Regions from separate parts of the Janthinobacterium sp. PAMC25594 genome, predicted to be linked through region 3. Evidence: predicted binding sites of a transcription regulator. Region 3 holds the regulator's gene; each other region holds the start of a gene.
The links. The regulator sigma-54, encoded in region 3, starts transcription at its own class of promoters, with help from an activator protein. The targets are predictions, from matches to a motif close to TGGCANGNAANCTGCTTT.
Positions count from the first base shown of each region.

Region 1: KY494_RS14380 (TorF family putative porin) is a predicted target of sigma-54. The motif match lies at 2,952-2,969, and genes of this name have one in related genera.
Region 2: KY494_RS16705 (EDSAP-1 family PEP-CTERM protein) is a predicted target of sigma-54. The motif match lies at 2,427-2,444, and genes of this name have one in related genera.
Region 4: pepA (flocculation-associated PEP-CTERM protein PepA) is a predicted target of sigma-54. The motif match lies at 3,203-3,220, and genes of this name have one in related genera.

Region 1 covers NZ_CP080377.1:3,192,688-3,197,324, forward strand. The annotation lists gene gshA (glutamate--cysteine ligase) at 1-2, opposite strand, end outside; gene KY494_RS14370 (ammonium transporter) at 207-1,742, opposite strand; gene KY494_RS14375 (P-II family nitrogen regulator) at 1,754-2,092, opposite strand; gene KY494_RS14380 (TorF family putative porin) at 2,104-2,871, opposite strand; gene KY494_RS14385 (accessory factor UbiK family protein) at 3,141-3,389, shown strand; partial or broken gene KY494_RS14390 (magnesium chelatase domain-containing protein) at 3,501-4,169, shown strand.
Region 2 covers NZ_CP080377.1:3,713,502-3,718,138, reverse strand. The annotation lists gene KY494_RS16715 (type II secretion system F family protein) at 1-200, shown strand, start outside; gene KY494_RS16710 (LytR C-terminal domain-containing protein) at 212-1,282, shown strand; gene KY494_RS16705 (EDSAP-1 family PEP-CTERM protein) at 1,347-2,339, opposite strand; gene KY494_RS16700 (hypothetical protein) at 2,551-2,925, opposite strand; gene KY494_RS16695 (hypothetical protein) at 3,077-3,388, shown strand; gene KY494_RS16690 (dodecin) at 3,407-3,613, opposite strand; gene KY494_RS16685 (hypothetical protein) at 3,656-3,916, shown strand; gene KY494_RS16680 (Panacea domain-containing protein) at 4,320-4,637, opposite strand, start outside.
Region 3 covers NZ_CP080377.1:3,444,980-3,449,616, reverse strand. The annotation lists gene KY494_RS15495 (HAD family hydrolase) at 1-89, shown strand, start outside; gene lptC (LPS export ABC transporter periplasmic protein LptC) at 135-746, shown strand; gene lptA (lipopolysaccharide transport periplasmic protein LptA) at 772-1,335, shown strand; gene lptB (LPS export ABC transporter ATP-binding protein) at 1,335-2,090, shown strand; gene KY494_RS15475 (RNA polymerase factor sigma-54) at 2,095-3,573, shown strand; gene hpf (ribosome hibernation-promoting factor, HPF/YfiA family) at 3,643-4,002, shown strand; gene KY494_RS15465 (3-hydroxyisobutyryl-CoA hydrolase) at 4,299-4,637, shown strand, end outside.
Region 4 covers NZ_CP080377.1:6,067,332-6,071,968, reverse strand. The annotation lists gene KY494_RS27200 (DEAD/DEAH box helicase) at 1-1,371, shown strand, start outside; gene KY494_RS27195 (acyl-CoA thioesterase) at 1,460-1,918, opposite strand; gene KY494_RS27190 (hypothetical protein) at 2,000-2,368, opposite strand; gene KY494_RS27185 (hypothetical protein) at 2,498-2,635, opposite strand; gene KY494_RS27180 (hypothetical protein) at 2,874-3,047, opposite strand; gene pepA (flocculation-associated PEP-CTERM protein PepA) at 3,296-4,126, shown strand; gene KY494_RS27170 (nitroreductase family protein) at 4,205-4,637, opposite strand, start outside.

The DNA.
Region 1 (4,637 bases), 250 kb from region 3:
ATAGTTACATCCTTAAATTATGTGCAGTATTCAAAAAAGCACACAGAACTGCCGACTATATTACCGTGTAAGTACCCCAAATCGGGGCAAAAGCCTTGTTTTAAAGACCTTTTCCATTCCCACAACGAAAAAAAGGCACCTCAATGAGGCGCCTTTTCCAGCCGGACATGCCGCGCCGGGGCGCTGGCATGCCAGATAATTATCATTTAGCCATGGTAAGCTTGCTCGCCGTGGCTGGTGATATCGAGGCCTTCGCGCTCTTCCTCTTCCGGTACGCGCAGGCCGATGACGATGTCGACCAGTTTATAGGCGATGACGGAGACCACGGCCGACCAGATGATGGTGGTGCCGACCGCTTGCGCCTGCACCCACACCTGATGGCCGATCGAGTACGGATCCGCCGACATCTTGTTGGTGACATAGTCGAAGATGCCCTGGCCGCCCAGTTGTGGTGCAGCAAACACACCCGTCAGCAAGGCACCCAGGATACCGCCCACGCCGTGCACGCCGAACACGTCGAGCGAATCATCGGCGCCGATCAGGCGTTTCAGGCCATTCACGCCCCACAGGCAGATGATACCGGCCAGCAAGCCCATGACCAGGCCGCCCATCGGGCCGACAAAGCCGGCCGCCGGGGTGATCGCCACCAGGCCGGCCACGGCGCCCGATGCGCCACCGAGCATCGATGGCTTGCCTTTGCTGATCCACTCGCCAAACACCCACGACAGGGTGGCGGCGGCAGTGGCCAGCAAGGTGTTGACGAAGGCCAGGGCCGCCACGTCGCCCGCTTCCAGCGAGGAACCGGCATTGAAACCGAACCAGCCCACCCACAGCAAGGATGCGCCTATCATGGTCATCGTCAGCGAGTGCGGTGCCATCGATTCGCGGCCGTAGCCGACGCGCTTGCCGATCATGATGGCACCTACCAGGCCGGCAACGGCGGCGTTGATGTGCACCACGGTGCCGCCGGCGAAGTCCAGCGCGCCTTTTTGCCAGATCCAGCCCGCCTTCAGGGCTTCGCTGGCCGAGGTGGCGGCATTGGTGATCAGGTCAGGACCGGTCCAGAACCACACCATGTGGGCCGCTGGCAGGTAGGCGAACGTGAACCACAGCACGACGAAGGCCAGCACGGCGGAAAACTTGGCGCGCTCGGCAAAGGCGCCGACGATCAGTGCGCAGGTGATGGCGGCAAACGTGCCCTGGAATGCCACGAAGACGAACTCGGGAATGACGACGCCCTTGCTGAAGGTGGCGGCGGCGGCAAACGTGCCCTTGGCCGGATCCCAGATACCGTTCAGGAACAGGCGGTCGAAGCCACCGAAGAAGGCGGTTTTTTCCGTGAAGGCGATCGAGTAGCCGTAGATGCACCACAGCACGATCACCAGCGCGAACACCATGAACACTTGCATCAGCACCGACAGCATGTTCTTCGAGCGCACCAGGCCGCCGTAGAACAGGGCCAGGCCGGGGATGGTCATCAAGATCACCAACAAGGTGCTGATCATCATGAAGCTGGTATCGCCCTTGTTGGCGACGGGCGCGGCGGCTGGCGCGGCAGCGGCCGGGGCCGGAGCGGTGGCAGCGGGCGCGGCGTCAGGCACCGGCGTCACGGCGGGGGCGGCGACGGCCGTGGTCGTGGCCGCCTCCGTCTTGGCGGGCGCATCGGCAAAGCTCGGCGTGGCGACGCCAAACGCACACAGGCAGGCTATCCCGGCGAGCAATTTTGTTATATTTTTATGCATCAATATTCCCCTTAGAGCGCTTCGTTGCCGGTTTCACCGGTACGGATGCGGATGACCTGTTCCAGGTTGTAGACGAAAATCTTGCCATCGCCGATTTTACCGGTACGCGCGGCACCTTCGATCGCTTCGATGGCCTGGTCGACAATGGCGTCGTCGACGGCCGCTTCAATCTTGGTTTTTGGCAAAAAATCGACGACATACTCAGCCCCACGGTAGAGTTCCGTGTGACCTTTCTGGCGGCCGAAGCCTTTGACTTCGGTGACGGTAATGCCTTGCACATTAATAGCCGACAAGGCTTCGCGTACTTCGTCCAGTTTGAACGGTTTAATGATTGCGGTAATCATTTTCATGGCAGTCTCGCTTAAAAGGTTTTGGACACGGTCAGCACGAGACCGGATTTCGCCAGGTTCTTGCCATTCGGTGCCAGCGACGTGATGTTGGCCTTGACGGCGGCCAGAGCCACGGTCACCACGCCGAAATCCTTGGTCACGCCGATCTTGTAATCGTTGTAGCTGAGGGAATCGTTATGTGCGACCTTCTGGCGGCCCACATGCAGGTTCAGCAGATAACCTTCGTACATATCGATATTCGCGCCCACATCGAGGTAGCCGCTGTTCTTGCTGTCGGCGACACCAAACAGATTGGTCGTCGAGTGCGAGTACTTGATGTAGGCCGGACCATAGCCAAGCTGACCATACAGCTCGAAGGTGTTGGCATTCGTGCTCAGCCCATTCGATGGGTAGAAGTAATACAGGCCGCCCACGTCATAGGTGAAATCCTTGCTGATCTCGCCACGCTTGCCGGCATAGATATCCCATTCCAGGCTGGTATCGCCGCCGCCATCCTTGATCCATTTGATGCTCGACAGCCAGGTGCCGACATACAGGCCCGTCGGATTGTGGGTATAGTCGGCACCGCCGCTGACGGCCGGGTTCAGGCGGCTTTGCGACACACCGCGGTAACGGTAATCGCTGGTCAGCGCCACGTTGTAGCTCACCACGTTATCAGGTACGGCTTCGGCCGCAGCAGGTGCTGCCACTGCATCCTGGGCCATGGCGCTACCGCACAAGGCGGTCATGGCCAGCGTCAACGCTGCTGCTAAAGTCATGTTCTTGGACAGATTCTTCATGGCGATTCCCTTTTATTGAACTTTTAAAGCGGTTGAGGTTTAAAATCTTGGCTGGAGATCACAAAGCGTTCATCACTTCTTTAGCAGAATACGTGCCAGCTCTCAGCCGCCTTGACAGGTGCATTTCCGTCCATACATACCCTGCAAGCCCTTGGGCATGCGGGAATGGGCTGCTGAAGCGTTGTGGATTTGCCTATTTTCGCACCAGATTAACACCGCTGTGCACCGCAATGGTGCGATGCACATGCCGCACCATAAAAGGACTGACCATGGACATGAATACCTTCTTTAACGACTTGCAAGGCAAGATTCACCAGGCCATCGAGAACTCGCCGGCCAAGGATATCGAGAAAAACGTGAAATCGATGATGACCCAGGGCTTCGCCCGCCTCGATCTCGTCACGCGCGAGGAATTCGATATCCAGGCGCAAGTGCTGGCCAAGACCCGCGCCAAGCTCGATGCACTGGAATTGCGCCTGATCGAACTGGAAACGCGCCTGAACGAAGCAAAGGCATAAAGTACCGCCAGCAAGGTCGCGATTTACACGGCCTTGCTGGCATATCTCAAGCCTGACAGCGCTTCAAGCGCTAGACTGATCCTGACCGCGCTCGCGCCACAGGGGAGTCTGATGAGTCTGGCCGTCCTGAAAAGCCGCGCCCTGGCCGGCATGGAGGCACCCGAGGTAAGTGTCGAAGTCCACCTTGCCAATGGCTTGCCCTCGTTTACGATAGTCGGCCTGCCGGATACGGAAGTGAAGGAATCGCGCGACCGCGTGCGCGCCGCGCTGCAAAACTGCGGCTTCGAGATGCCGGCGCGGCGCATCACGGCCAATCTGGCGCCTGCGGACTTGCCCAAGGAATCGGGCCGCTTCGACTTGCCCATTGCGCTGGGCATCCTGGCCGCCTCCGGCCAGTTGCCGGGCAACCAACTACACCACTACGAGTTCGCGGGCGAACTGTCGCTGTCGGGCCAGCTACGCCCCATCCGCGGTGCGCTGGCCATGACGTTTGCCATGCAGCGCAGCCAATCGGGCACACCGCGCGCCTTCATCCTGCCGCAAGCGAACGCGGACGAGGCGGCTCTCGTCAGCGATGCCTGCATCTATCCCGCCCACAGCCTGCTCGAGGTCTGCGCGCATTTTGCCGCGCCCGCCAGCCAGACGGCCCTGCAACGCCATCAGCCCGTGCTGGCAGCGCAGGTTTTTGCGTATCCCGACTTTGCCGATGTGCAGGGGCAGCAGCAGGCGCGACGCGCACTGGAAGTGGCGGCCGCGGGCGGCCACAACGTCCTGCTCTTGTGTGCGAATACACCAATAATATTTCTTGAGTCTCAGTGAGTGCCTAATAGGCAATGATGCTACTATGATAGTCAAGATCGATGCCAAGCTGATCGATTTCGACTGTGGCACTAGAATATATGAAGCCGCCCCTTTCTCAGTTCGACTTACTATTAAGGAGTGAATCAAAAATCATTTGCATTTTCTTTATTTTTGCTTTTGGTGTATTTCTTCATTTTCCATTCAAGGTTCCGCATGTCGATAGTTGATCGCTTCACTGCTTATGATGAAAATTCAAATGCATACGTGGTAGTTCAAAATAAAGTCCCAAGCAGCCAGTACTCGGGCGTAGTCTCTGTATATGATTACAGCTTATTTGATACTGGGGAGGTTCTAATTCGCATCAGTGATAAGCCCAGAGTTTTTTTAATACAGTCAAAAGATATAATGATTATTGATGTTAAAGATATCCCTCAATAACCATTAAAT
Region 2 (4,637 bases), 270 kb from region 3:
TGGGCGATTCACTGCGCGTGCATTCGGAAAACCTGCGCGGCAAGCGCAGCCTGCTGGCCGAGGAGGCGGCGGCGAAGATCGCGTTAAAACTGCTGTTCCCGCTGATATTTTGCGTCTTTCCCACCCTGATGCTGGTGCTCATGGGGCCGGCCGTGATCGAAGTCTATCGCGTGCTCGTGCCGGCCATGGCCAGCCGCTGAAAGGAGTCACCATGCGCTTGACGCTCTCCCGCCTGGCCGCCGCCTGTGCCTGCCTTGGACTGGCCGCCTGTACCACGCAACTGGCCCAGACACCTGTGCCGGCGTGGCCTGACGCCGATGCCGCTTATGTCGCGGGGCGCCAGCATTTCGAGCGGGGCGACCTGCCCGCCGCGCAGGCGGCCTATGAACAGGCGCTGCGCCATGCGCCGCGCCACGTGAATGCGCGCAACGGCCTGGCCGTGCTGCATGCGCAGCGGGGCGAGCACGCCGCCGCCATCGCCCAGTGGCAGGCGCTGACGCAGGAAACGGGCATGGCGCTGCCGCAGCAGGCCTATCTGTTCAGCAATCTGGGCCATGCCTATTATCTGAGCGGGCGCGACGCGCAAGCGTTGACTGTGCTGGAACAGGCATGCCTGCTCGATCCGCTCAATGCGCTGGCCTGGCAGCACCTGGCGCAGGTGCTGGAGCGCCTGGGACAGCGCGAGCGCGCGGCCCTCATGCGGCGCCAGGCGCAGAGCCTGCAGGAACATGACTTGCGGCGCGACCTGGCGGTCTTGCGCGGCGAGGCGGCGCCGAAGGTTGTGCCCGTGCCCGCGCCGCTGCCGGAGGCGCCCGTCATGGCGCGCGTGGAGATCACGCAGAGCGATGGCATGGCCCAGCTGCAGCGTGTGCCAGCGACGGCGACGGCGCGCAGCGTACCCGCCGCAGTGCCCGAGCGGCCCATGCCGGCGGCGGTCGCGCCGCGCCCGCGCCTGGAAATTGTGAATGGCAACGGCGTGCCGGGCATGGCCGCCGCGCTGGCGCGCAGCCTGGCCGTCGCTCCCGTGCAAGTGGTGCGCCTGGCCAATGAAACCAGCTTCCAGGTGGCGCGCACGCGCGTCGAATACCGGCCCGCGCAAGAGCAGGCGGCGCGTCAGCTGGCCCGCCAGCTTGGGACGCAGGTGCAGACCCAGGCCGCCGACTGCCCGGCCAGCGAGCTGCGCCTGGTACTGGGGCGCGACCTGAGCGATCCGGCCATGCTGCACCGCTATTATCTGCAGCAGTTGCAACTGGCGCGCCAGGCACTGGCGCGGCTCGGTTAAAACGCCGCTGTGGAGGCAAAAAAAACGGCGCCCATGAGGCGCCGCGTGTTTTGCATGCTGCTGATTACTTCGACTGGCGCCGGCGCGTGAACGCCAGGGCCGCCAGTCCCGTGCCCAACAGGAACAGCGTGCCTGGCTCAGGGACGACCAGGGGATCGATGACGACGATATCGGTGCGCGTGGACTTGGAGAAATTCAAGGTATAGCTGCCGGCGGGCATGGCGAAATTCGAGGTCAGGGAAAACATCGCAAAGCCATTCGTGAAGGCGCGCCCGGTGGCCGGGTCGTTGGTGCCGGCCGTCATGTTCAGGCTGAACGGGTCGAGGCTGCCGGCGCCATGGTTGCCGTTGATATCGCTGCCATTGTTCGGGTTGCCGTCGGGAGCGAACTGGAAGATCACGCCATCGGCGTTCGCGTTCGACAGGCAGCCGGCGGGGCTGGCGGCATTGCACGAGATATTGAAAATATCCATGATCGACACGTTCGACTTGTCGCCCATGGTCGTCACGCTGGTGCGCAAGTCGCGCCGTCCCATGAAGCTGAAGGTGATGAAGCCGGCGCTCGACAGGGTCAGATTGATGGAACCGGTGAGCGTGTCGCCGGCCGTGGCCGTGGCGGCACCGACCGTGTTGCGCTGTGCTTCCGCAACAGCGCTCACGGTGGAGCCGGTGGCCGTGAGCATATTGCCGAAGGAGTGCGCATCGCCGCGCGCGAATTCCAGGGTGGAGCTGGGACTGGGTGCGTAGCGGTTTTGCGGCAAGCCGCTGCAGCCGCTCCCCGAACACACTTGCAGTACGTCGGCGTTGGCGGCCGGCCCCGTATTGACGGCGCGCGGATTGACGGCCGCGCCACCTTCGAAGAAGGCGCTGTCGCTGGCATTGCGGTTGGCGCCGGCCAGCGACAAGCTGCCGGCACTGGTGGTGATGCGGAAATTGTTCAACTCATTGACGGCCAGGCCGTACGCGCCGGCCTGCGCCTGGCCGCTGGCCAGCAGGCTTGCCGCCGCCAGTGCGCCCAGCCAGCCCAGGGTCTTGCTTCGTGTGTGATCGACGTTCATCGCAGCCTCTTATCGTAGTCAGTCTCGGAAAATCCGGGGGACAAAGAATCCAGAATGACTTGCCTGGATTCATCTCGTAGACAGGGATAAGCAGCTTGCGTGCCATATAAAAAAAGCTTATTGAATCAAATACTTGCCTGAAGCGGACTGAACTGGAAGAGGTCAACTGTAAGAAAGGCCGACGCCGCTTGATGGGCGGCGTCGGCCAGCCTCAGGTACCACGGTGATAGCCCAGGTGGCCACCCGAATTGCTTGCGCAACCGCAACCGATGCGCGCCACTTCCTCGCCTTCCGTCAATTTCCAGTTGGTAATGGTCGTGTGCTGCCAATCGATGTCGCTTTTCTTGACAGGTTTGACCGTCAAGGTGCGTTGCGCCACATCCGTGTATTCCATCAGCTCTTCGTCGTCGGCGATGTCGAAATGGCGGTGGATCAGGGAAATGCCGAAGCGGTCGAGTGCGCCATAGCGCTGCAGCACGTCGCGCAATTCACGAAAGCAGGCCAGATCCGCGGGCAGCAGCGGGTCGACGGCGGAAATATCGGCAACGGGTTGCCATTGCATGGCATGGATGTTCAGGCTGTGCATGATAGGCTCCTGTGCCCCGTGATGAGTGGCCCAGGCTGCCGGAGGGGCGCCGGCACGCCTGGCGAAATACCCATCGTGGCCGCAAAGCCGGTGCGGCGCTTGCGCCAGATCAAAGGTGCGGCACATCGCGCCACGCCCGGTAAAATAGGCCATGGCAAACAAAACTCCCACTTTCCCCGGCGCGCGCACGGGCCGCGGCCAGGTCCTGGCCGTGCTGCTGTCGAACCGCGACCAGTCCGGCGCCGAGCCGCTGCAAGGCCGCGTCTCCCTGGCCGCCATCGTGAAAGCGCTGAAACGCAAGTACCACTGGCCCATCGAGACGCACAGTTTCCCCGCGAATACGCAGGATGGCCGCGCCAGTTGGGCAACGGTATATAGCTTGCCGGAAAAGGTGATCGAGGCCGCGCTGGAGGCCGGCGGCCGTGAGTGGCTGGAGAGCCGGGTGGTGGCCGGGCGGCGGTGATGAACGCGCCGCTTTGCGTTATTCCAGCCGGAAGCCGACCTTCAGCGTGACCTGGAAGTGCGCCACCTTGCCATCGACGATATGGCCGCGCGATTCCGTCACTTCATACCAGTCCATATGCTTGACCGTCAGCGCCGCCTTGGCAATGGCATCGCGTATCGCCTGATCACTGCTTTCGGTCGATGTTCCCACCAGTTCGATGAGCTTGTAAGTGTGTGCGGACATGATGTTTCCCCAGGTAGGCAAGCCAGACATCGGGAGCCTGCATTGCGCAAGCACGTGCTCATCTTGCGCCTAAACGTGCTGATAGTCATTGCGCGGTGCAGCAAGGCGATTGCGAATCTGGCGAAGGCTGCCATCATGCTGGCAACATTGCTGTCGGTTAAAACCGGGACTTCAGTTGGTCTTGTCGGCGTGTGGGTGGAGATAGTCCGCGTTGCGTCCCACGCTATGCGCTCACTTCGGGTCGCGATGAGCGTCAATGGCGCCAGGAGCATCCTGCAGGCGCCTGGGAAGAAAAAAGGTTAGCTACACAACTAAATTGGTAGTCGTTTGAAGGCACCCTTCGTGAACTTCGATGCATTCAGCCCGGCTTTGATCTCTGAAAAAGGCGGGTCTCCGCAAGGACGGTGCACACGAAACACCCCGCTCTCCACCAATTGCGACAATGTTGCCGCAGGCTCCAGTCGAGTATGCTTGTAGGCGATGTGACTGCGATGCTCTACGAAAGGATGGCTTCCGACCTGAAGCTCACAAGTTGCATCGAACGGGACGTTCGGATAGGTCGAACAAACGCATACCAGCGCACACATGTTGTCAGGATAGCCATTGATGAGCGCCGGGTCATTTAGTACTATAAATAAATGAAACATACCACCAGGACCAGATGGTATGAGGAGTGTTTCCTTGGCTCGCGGTAACCAACCGGACATCATGCCGCCGATATAAAAGCGGCGTTGATCGCCTGCTGCTCGCGCAATTGTTTTTTCAGTAACCGTGTCTGTTCATTATTAAATTTAAGTACTTCGAACAATTTTTCTAACGTGATGGGTACTGATGAGCCTTCAGGATCTTCCCACTCAGGGCAAATTTTGTGAGTGAGGTCGCGAATCTGATATTTGCTCAAGTGACCAAAATCTTTCCAAGTTTCTGCGAGAACTTCAAACTCGGCTTCAGATAATTCCAGAAGGTCTTGCTCTGGCGAGCGAATCCGACTTCCGTCACGCAAAGCCACAGCATGATCCTCACG
Region 3 (4,637 bases):
GCGGCCGTGGCGCCGTGCGCGAGATCTGCGAATTCCTGCTGCGCGCCCAGGATAACTATGCGCGCGTCATGGCGCCGTTCCTGGAGTGAGGCGCATCGCCTCGCCGCCAGTGCGATTTGAAAGAGTGAAACCCTATGCGTAAGCCAGGAGGCGCCCATCGCTGGCGCATGATTTTTACCGTGCTGGGGGCCATCGTCTTTGCGCTGGCCAGCTTCTGGCTGCTGGAAGTGATGAACAAGAATGCCCAGAACATCACGGCCAGCAAGCATCTCGATGAGCCAGATTATTTCATCACCAATTTCAGCCTGGTGCGCATGGACTTGACGGGTAAACCCAGTTATATCGTCTCGGGCACCAAGCTCACGCATTACCCGCTCGACGATTCATCCGATATCGACCAGCCTTTCGTGCGCAAGCTGACGCCAGGCATGCCGCCGATGAACATGAATGCGGAACTGGCGCATATCGACCAGGACAATACCCGGCTGCAACTGTACCGCAAAGTCGTGATCGACCGCGTGGCCAGTCCGAAGGCGCATAACCTGACAGTCAGGACGGAAGCGCTGACGGTATTCCCGGATGAGGAAAGAATGGAAACGGACGTGCCTGTCGATATCCTGACGGGCGCCTCGCGCATCAATGGCATCGGCATGAAGGCCAATAACGCCACCGGCGTGGTGGAAGTGCAGAATGCGCTGCGCATGGTCCTCCCGCCGAAACCGCGCCCGGCCGCGGCGGCAAAATGACAGAATGAAACAAGGAAACCATACTATGAAGAATATCTTGCTGTTGACCGTATTTTCTCTGGCCGTGATGGGCGTGGCGCATGCCGAAAAGGCCGATTCCGAGAAGGAAGCCGTCATCACGGCACGTAGCGGCCACGTCGATGACGTCAAGCAGGTGCGTACCCTGACGGGCGATGTCGTGCTGGTCAAGGGTACCTTGACCATGAAGGCGGGCCGGGCCCTGATCACGGAAGACCCGCAAGGCTACCAGTTCATCACGTTCTGGGCCGATCCCGGCAAGCTGGCCACCTTCCGCCAGAAGCGCGATGGCGCGGGCGACCTGTGGGTCGAAGGCGAGGCGGAGCGCGTGGAATACGACAACAAGACGGAAGTGGTGAAACTGTTTTCCAAGGCCAAGCTGACGCGCCTGGAAGGCACGAAAGTGACCGACGTGGCCAACGGCGCCTTCATCTCGTATGACAGCCGCAAGGAAGTATTCAAAATGGAAAATTCCGACAGCGGCACCAGCACGCCGGATGGCGGCAGCGTGCGCATGGTGATCCAGCCGAAGCCCAAGACGCCGGCCACGCCCGCGCCAGGAAAGAACTAATGGACAATACACGTTGCGGCAGCACCCTGATCGTTCGCGGGCTGCAAAAAACCTATGGCAAGCGGCAAGTCGTGCATGATGTCTCGCTGCAAGTCGAATGCGGCGAAGTGGTGGGCTTGCTGGGCCCGAACGGCGCCGGCAAGACCACCTCGTTCTACATGATCGTCGGCCTGGTGCCGTCGGACGGCGGCAGCATCGATATCAGCGGCGTGGACATTTCCCGCCTGCCCATCCACCGCCGCGCGCAGATGGGCCTGTCGTATCTGCCGCAGGAAGCGTCCGTCTTCCGCAAGCTGACGGTGGAAGACAATATCCGCGCCGTGCTGGAAATCCAGACCGTCGAAGGCCGTCCCCTGAAGAAGGCCGAGATCGAAGAGCGCCTGGATAAATTGCTGGCCGACTTGCAAATTGAAAAGTTGCGCGAGAACCAGGCGCTGTCCCTGTCGGGCGGCGAGCGCCGCCGCGTGGAAATCGCCCGCGCGCTGGCCACCGACCCGCGTTTCGTGCTGCTCGACGAGCCGTTCGCCGGCGTCGATCCCATCGCCGTGATCGAGATCCAGCGCATCGTGCGCTTCTTGAAGGAGCGCAATATCGGCGTGCTGATCACCGATCATAATGTGCGCGAGACGCTGGGTATTTGCGACCGTGCCTACATCATCAACCAGGGCTCGGTGCTGGCGTCGGGACGCCCCGACGACATCATCGCGAACGAGTCGGTACGCCGGGTCTATCTGGGCGAACACTTCCGCATGTGAGCCAATGAAACAATCATTGCAGCTGCGCACCTCGCAGCACCTGGCACTGACGCCGCAGTTGCAGCAATCGATACGCCTGCTGCAATTGTCTACCCTGGAATTGCACCAGGAACTCGAGCAACTGCTGACGGACAATCCCTTGCTCGAGCGCCTCGACGATCCGCTCGACCGTTCGCTGCGCCTGCTGTCCGACGGGGCCCTGAGTTCCACGGCCGCGCCGGCCGAAGCGCCGCCCCAGCCGCCAGGCCAGGAGGCGCCCGCAGCGCCAGCCGAAGCGGAAACCTTTGACGGCGAGGCGGGTGACAGCCCGGCCGCCGCGGACGGCGGCGACAGCGACTGGAGCGAGGCGAGCCGGGGCAAGGCGCCCGACGACGAAGATTCGCGTCCGCAACTGGAGGCCCATCACTGCACCCTGCGCGAACACCTGATGGAGCAGATGCGCGTGACGGTGCTCGAATTGCGTGACCGCGCGCTGGTCGAGCTGATCATCGACGCGCTCGACGACAATGGCTACCTGGAAGAGTCACTCGACGACATCCTGGCGCGCCTGCCGGAAGAGCTGGAAATCGACGCCGACGAGATGCGCACGGCCTTGTCCCTGCTGCAAAGTTTCGATCCGCCGGGCGTGGGCGCGCGCAATGCATCCGAATGCCTGGCGTTGCAAATCAAGCGCTTGCCGCACGTCGCCATGGTGACGCGGCGCATGGCCCTCGTCATCGTGGAAAAGCACCTGGCCTGGTTTGCCCAGCGCGATTTCAACAAGCTGAAAAAAGCCCTCGATTGCGACGAGGAAGACTTGCGTGAAGCGCAGACGGTGATTCGCCAGTGTAATCCGCATCCGGGCGCCGTGTTTGCCTCGGACGTGTCCGATTACGTGGTGCCCGACGTCGTCGTCAAGCGCGCGCGCAATGGCTGGCAAGTCACCCTGAACAATGACGTCATGCCGCGCCTGCGCGTCAACGCCATGTACGCCAACCTGCTCAAGCAGGGCAAGGGCGAGGGCGCCATGGGTGCACAGTTGCAGGAAGCCAAGTGGCTGATCAAGAATATGCGCCAGCGCTTCGACACGATCCTGCGCGTGGCGCAGGCGATAGTAGAAAGACAAAAGAACTTTTTCTCGCATGGGGCCGTTGCCATGCGCCCCCTTGTGCTCCGTGAAATAGCTGATACACTGGGTTTACACGAGAGTACTATCTCGCGGGTAACAACTCAAAAGTACATGCTGACCCCGCACGGCATGTTCGAGTTGAAATATTTCTTTGGTAGCCACGTCGCCACCGAAGCGGGGGGCGAAGCGTCATCGACGGCGATACGGGCATTGATCGTGCAACTGACAGGAGCAGAAGACCCTAAAAATCCTTTATCCGACAGTAAGATTGCGGACATGCTGGGGGAACAAGGCATGGTGATTGCGCGACGTACTGTTGCCAAATACCGGGAAGCGTTGAAAATTCCGCCAGTGAGCCTGCGTAAGTGTTTGTAAGTTTTTTTCGGTTCCTCTGCGGGCCGGATAGGATGGACCGCACGAACCCGATCATCTTTAGGAGTGTGTATGAATCTCACCATCAGCGGACATCATCTCGAAGTGACACCAGCCATCCGTGAATACGTACAAACGAAGCTGGAGCGCGTGAAACGTCATTTCGATCAAGTTATCGATATCGCCGTGATTCTGACCGTGGATAACCTCAAAGAGAAAGAAAAACGTCAAAAGGCCGAAGTCAACCTGCGTCTGAGTGGCAAAACCGTCTATGTGGAAAGCCTGGCGCATGACCTGTATGCCGCAATCGATACCCTGATCGACAAGCTGGACAGGCAAGTGATGAAGTACAAAACCAAAGTGCAAGGGCACGGTAAAGAGGCGATCAAGCATCTGCCAGACAACTCGGAAGAAGAATTCGCCGCCGCCTAACTGGCCCGCGACTTTCAACCGGTTGTGATCAACTAAGGGCGCACATTGCGCCCTTTTTTGCGCCTGGACCTGTTGAACGCAATCTTCCCCGCACAGGCGCTAAGTAACCCCCAATAAATTATTGTGATTTCTGACTTCCATAACCGGCCCTCTGCGGCGTTGCCCGCTGCTAGCAGTGCTCGCACTGCGTCGCAGCGGGCGCCTTGCATAGCATCCGGTTCTGTTCGTCATAAATTCACAATAATTTCCTGAGGATTACTTAGAATGTTTGCACTTTCACTTCTTTCCTGCCTGCCATGAGCAACTTCGTCCAGACCTCCATTCGCCACCGCACCGGACACATCGTGCTCGACCGTCCGAAAGCCTTCAATTCCCTGTCGCTGGAGATGGTGCGCGCCCTGAGTGCCGTCTTGCTGGCCTGGCGCGACGATCCGCAGGTGGACGCCGTCGTGATCCGTTCCAGCAGCGAGAAAGCGCTGTGCGCCGGTGGCGATATCCGTTTCTTTTACGATGCGGGCCTGGCTACGCCGCAAGGCGGCAGCGCGTTGCTGGAAGACTTCTTTACGGAAGAATACGCGTTAAATCATGTGATTCACTTCTATCCGAAACCGTATATCGCCGTGATGGATGGCGTG
Region 4 (4,637 bases), 2.6 Mb from region 3:
ATCGCCGCTCTGACCGAATCGGGCTACACCGCGCCAACCGCGGTACAGTCGCAAGCGATTCCAGCCGCGATCGAAGGCCGTGACCTGCTGGTCTCGTCGCAGACCGGTTCGGGCAAGACCGCAGCTTTCATGCTGCCGTCGCTGCACAAACTGGCCAGCGCCGAACAAAGCGCCGCCAGCAAGACGCCGAACCAGGAAATGCAAGCATCGCGCGCCCGCGGCGAGCGTCCACGCTTCAAGGCTGCCCAGCCAAAAATGCTGGTGCTGACGCCAACGCGCGAACTGGCCCTGCAAGTGACCACCAACACCGACAAGTACAGCACCGGCATCCGCCGCATCAAGGCTGTGTCGATCCTGGGTGGCATGCCTTACCCTAAACAGATGCAATTGCTGGCCAAGAATCCTGAGATTCTGGTCGCCACTCCTGGCCGTCTGATCGACCACATGGACTCGGGCAAGATCGACTTCTCGCAACTGGAAATCCTGGTGCTGGACGAAGCCGACCGCATGCTGGACATGGGTTTCATCGACGACATCGAAAAAATCGTGGACGCGACGCCAGAAGGCCGTCAAACCATGCTGTTCTCGGCAACGCTGGACGGCGTGGTTGGCAACATGGCCCGCCGCATCACGAAAAACCCGCTGGTCATCCAGATCGCCGGTTCGTCGAACAAGCATGAAAACATCACCCAGCGCGTCCACTTCGTCGACGATCTGTCGCACAAGAATCGCCTGCTGGACCACCTGCTGCGCGACGAAACCTTGGACCAGGCTGTTGTGTTTACCGCCACCAAGCGTGACGCCGACACCATCGCCGACCGTCTGAACATCGCCGGTTTCTCCGCTGCCGCCTTGCACGGCGACATGCATCAGGGCGCGCGTAACCGCACCCTGGACGGCATGCGTCGCGGCCAGGTCAAAGTACTGGTCGCCACCGACGTTGCCGCCCGCGGTATCGACGTACCGACGATCACCCACGTGTTCAACTACGATCTGCCGAAGTTCCCGGAAGACTACGTCCACCGCATCGGTCGTACCGGCCGCGCTGGCCGCAATGGCCTGGCCATCTCGCTGGTGAACCACGCTGAAGGCATGAACGTCAAGCGCATCGAACGCTTCACCAAGCAATTGATCCCGGTCAATGTCATCGAAGGTTTCGAGCCTAAGAAAACGGCGTCGGCACCACGTTCGAGCGCCCGTCCAGGCGGCTGGAAACCAGGCGACAACCGTGGCGGCGCGAAGCCAGCGCAACGCACGTTCAGCAAGCCAGGCGCACCACGCAAAGACGGCGCACCTAGCACCGGCGGCGGCTACAAGGGTTCCAACCCGCGCAGCACCGACGGCGCACGCCGCAGCTACGGCGACCGTTAATCACGGCGCCATGCCGCCAGCAGGCGGCAGGCAATAAAAAAACGGCCACCAGATCGCTCTGGTGGCCGTTTTTTCATGTCCGCTGCATTTATTTCTTCGACACCTTCTGGCGCGACAGCTTGCGCAGCTTGGCTTGCTCGAAGCGCACCTGCTGCTCCGGCGTTTCCAGTACCAGCGGCGGCACGGCCACGGGCTTGCGGTTGGCGTCCACGGCCACCATCGTGAAATAGCAGCTGTTGGCGTGGCGCACCAGGCGCTGCTGGATGTTTTCCGTCACCACGCGGATGCCCACCTCCATCGAGGTCGTGCCCGTGTAATTGATCGAGGCCAGGAAGGTCACCAGCTCACCCACGTGGATAGGCTGCAAGAACATCACCTGGTCCACCGACAAGGTGACCACATAGCTGCCCGAATAGCGGCTGGCGCAGGCGTAGGCGACGCTGTCGAGGTATTTCAGGATGGTGCCGCCGTGCACATTGCCGGAAAAGTTGGCCATATCGGGCGTCATCAGGACCGTCATCGTCAGTTCATGGGCCGACCAGTTCATCGCGCTGTCCAAAGTGTTCTCCAAGGGGGAATAAAAGTGAGGGGGATGTAAAAACCGGCCCCAGGGGCCGGTGTAGAGACCTTAAAGGCCCAGGGTGTCGATGTCGACCAGCGAGTCGCGGCCCTTGTCGGAAATGTCGTGGCCCTCGCCTTCCGCGCGCGCCACGATGTGGGCTTTCTTGCCCAGGAAATAGGCCACGTCCGATTCCAGCTTGGTCAGCGGATCGGCGGCGACGGCGCGCAGCCCCATGATGCAGCGGCGCAGGAACAGCAACTGTTGTGCTTTCTCGGTGATGGACAAACGGCCATCGCGTGCATAGCTGAGCAGCTTCAGGCCGGACAGGCGCTTGGCATTGCGGGCAACGCAAGCACTGGGGCGCTCGGTCTTGATGCCGCGTGCAACTTGCTCCAGCGCGTCATATTCATCGGTTGTTAATTTCTCGTTCTTCATTACTTTTCCATAAAAGGCCAGGTGTTCGGCCCCCATGGTACGCGCCCCGCTGCGCATCGGCAACAGGCAACGTGATTCAGTCGCCGCCCACCCTGCGGATGGCGTACCGAAAATGCGCGTGAAGCGCGCTTATTTGTAGCTGCGCAGCAGCAGCCACGCCAGGCCGCAACCAGCCACGGCGCCCGCCAGCGCCAGCGCTGCGAGGTTTTTGCTGGTGATCACAGGGCGCCGGCCCAGGTAGATTTTGTTATGCAAGGAATTGCCCATGATGGCCTCCTGTACAAGAATTTTTATGATGTCTCATTATAAGAACAGAATCGTGACGGCCACATGACACACAGCAGTTAGCGCTTGATTTGTATCCACTCGGCAACGTTTATTGGCATTTTTGTTGTTTAATTGGCGTGGCAATCCGGCCGCCCGCGCAATCCATTTCCGACCAGAAATAAACAGCGCGCGGCAGTGGCCTCGCCGCTCAGGTCCACTCAGGTGCGCGACGACTTGCTCAGCCCATCTTGACGGGCGGCTGCGGCGGCGTCGGTTCCTCGACGGGCACGGGATCCGTGTGCGGCGGCTTTTCTGGCGGCGGCATCAGCGGATCGCCTTCGGGCGGCGGCGGAATATCCGGTTCAGGCGTGCTGTGCGCACGCAGCGGGGCATGACGGGATGGTAGTTGCATGGTGACCTCCTTTGCCCCACTGTAGCCGATGACAGGAAAGACTGGCGCCCGCGAGCCGCGCCATAGGCCGGGTAAAACGTCGATTTTTTTTACACACGCGCGAAAAATGGCACCCCTGTTTTTATAAGCTGTTGAATTCAAATGCAAATATTAGATGGTACGAATTCTGCTTCAAGGGCGTATGAGGTTATCTGAGGCAGCCGCCACAGTGACCTGGTCCGATCACCCCTCACGCTGAAGGAAATGCCATGAAAACGCTGTCCTCATTCCTGCGTCTCGCTCTCTCCGCGGCCACCATCGGCGCCGCGCTGATCAGTGCTCCCGCATTCGCTGGTCCTTTATTTACCGTCAACGAAGGTTCCGTCCCCGGTACCGCAGCCAATCTGGTTGTGGCCGACCGCATCAGCTTTGAATATCACGCGCGCGTCGAACAAACCATCGTTGGCGGTTTGGGCGGTGGCAACGATCCCTTCGTTGAAACAGGCTTTCTGACCAAGGCCGCTTTCGGCAGCCCCACTGGCGGCAGCGTGCCATCGCAACTGAACGCCCTCAATGGCTATGGCATGTATGGCCTGTTCACCATCACCGGCCAATCCGATACGCTGGCTGGCGGGATCCACGCCAACTTTCAAACCCTGAGCATGACCTTGTACATCGACCCCAACCAGGACACGTCACTGTCGGTCAGTAACGTGGCAGGCTCGCCGGTGAATGTTGGAGCCTCCGGGGATGACTATGCGATCGTGACCTACACGCTCGATCTGGGCGAAGCACACATTTTCGCCGGCCTGGCCCAAGGCGACTTCAAGGCCTTGCTTAACGCCACGCTGACGCCGCAAGGACAGTTGTTCTTCGTCAATCCTAACCCATTCTTCCCGCTGGAGTCCCTCAGCGGGAATACGAACAGCTTCATCGGCGGCAGCTTGACCAACAGTTTTGTCGCGATGGCCGACGGTGGCGGCCTGGAATTATTCCAGGCCGCTGTACCTGAACTAGGCACCATCGCCCTGCTCGGTATCGGCCTGTTTGGCCTGGGCATGACTGCGCGCCGCCAGCAAGGCGGGCAACGCCAGGCTTGACATGCGATCATCGCGCCTGAAAGCCGCTGAGGTCCTCAGCGGCTTTTTTCGCTGTGGCAAGCGGCAAACCCATGCCGTTCATGCAAGCGTCCTCCCGTTGACCGGCGCCACCAGCAAGTCGTGCAGCGGCCGGCGCAAGGAGCGCGCCTGGGCCGCCGGGCCGGCGCCGATGCGACCAAGGAACACGGCCCGATCAAACGCCACCGCACCCAGCACGGCCTGGCATTGCAGCGCCAGTTCCTGCGCCAGTTCCAGCATGCCGTCGGTGCGCGAAAAAGCCCGCCGTTCGCGCACATAACGGGCGAAGATCAGCGGCGTCAGTTCCGGCTGTAATTGCAGGCCCAGCTGCGTGGCCGTCAGCCAGAAGCGCTGCATGGCCCTGCCCGCCGCCACGTAATCGTCGATGTGACGCGGCGGCGCCTCGGCCAGCAGCACGAAATGCGCGGCGCAATACAGGCCCGGCAGCAAGTCCATCTGCAGACGCGGGGCAATGGTGCCTCCCAGCCAGGTA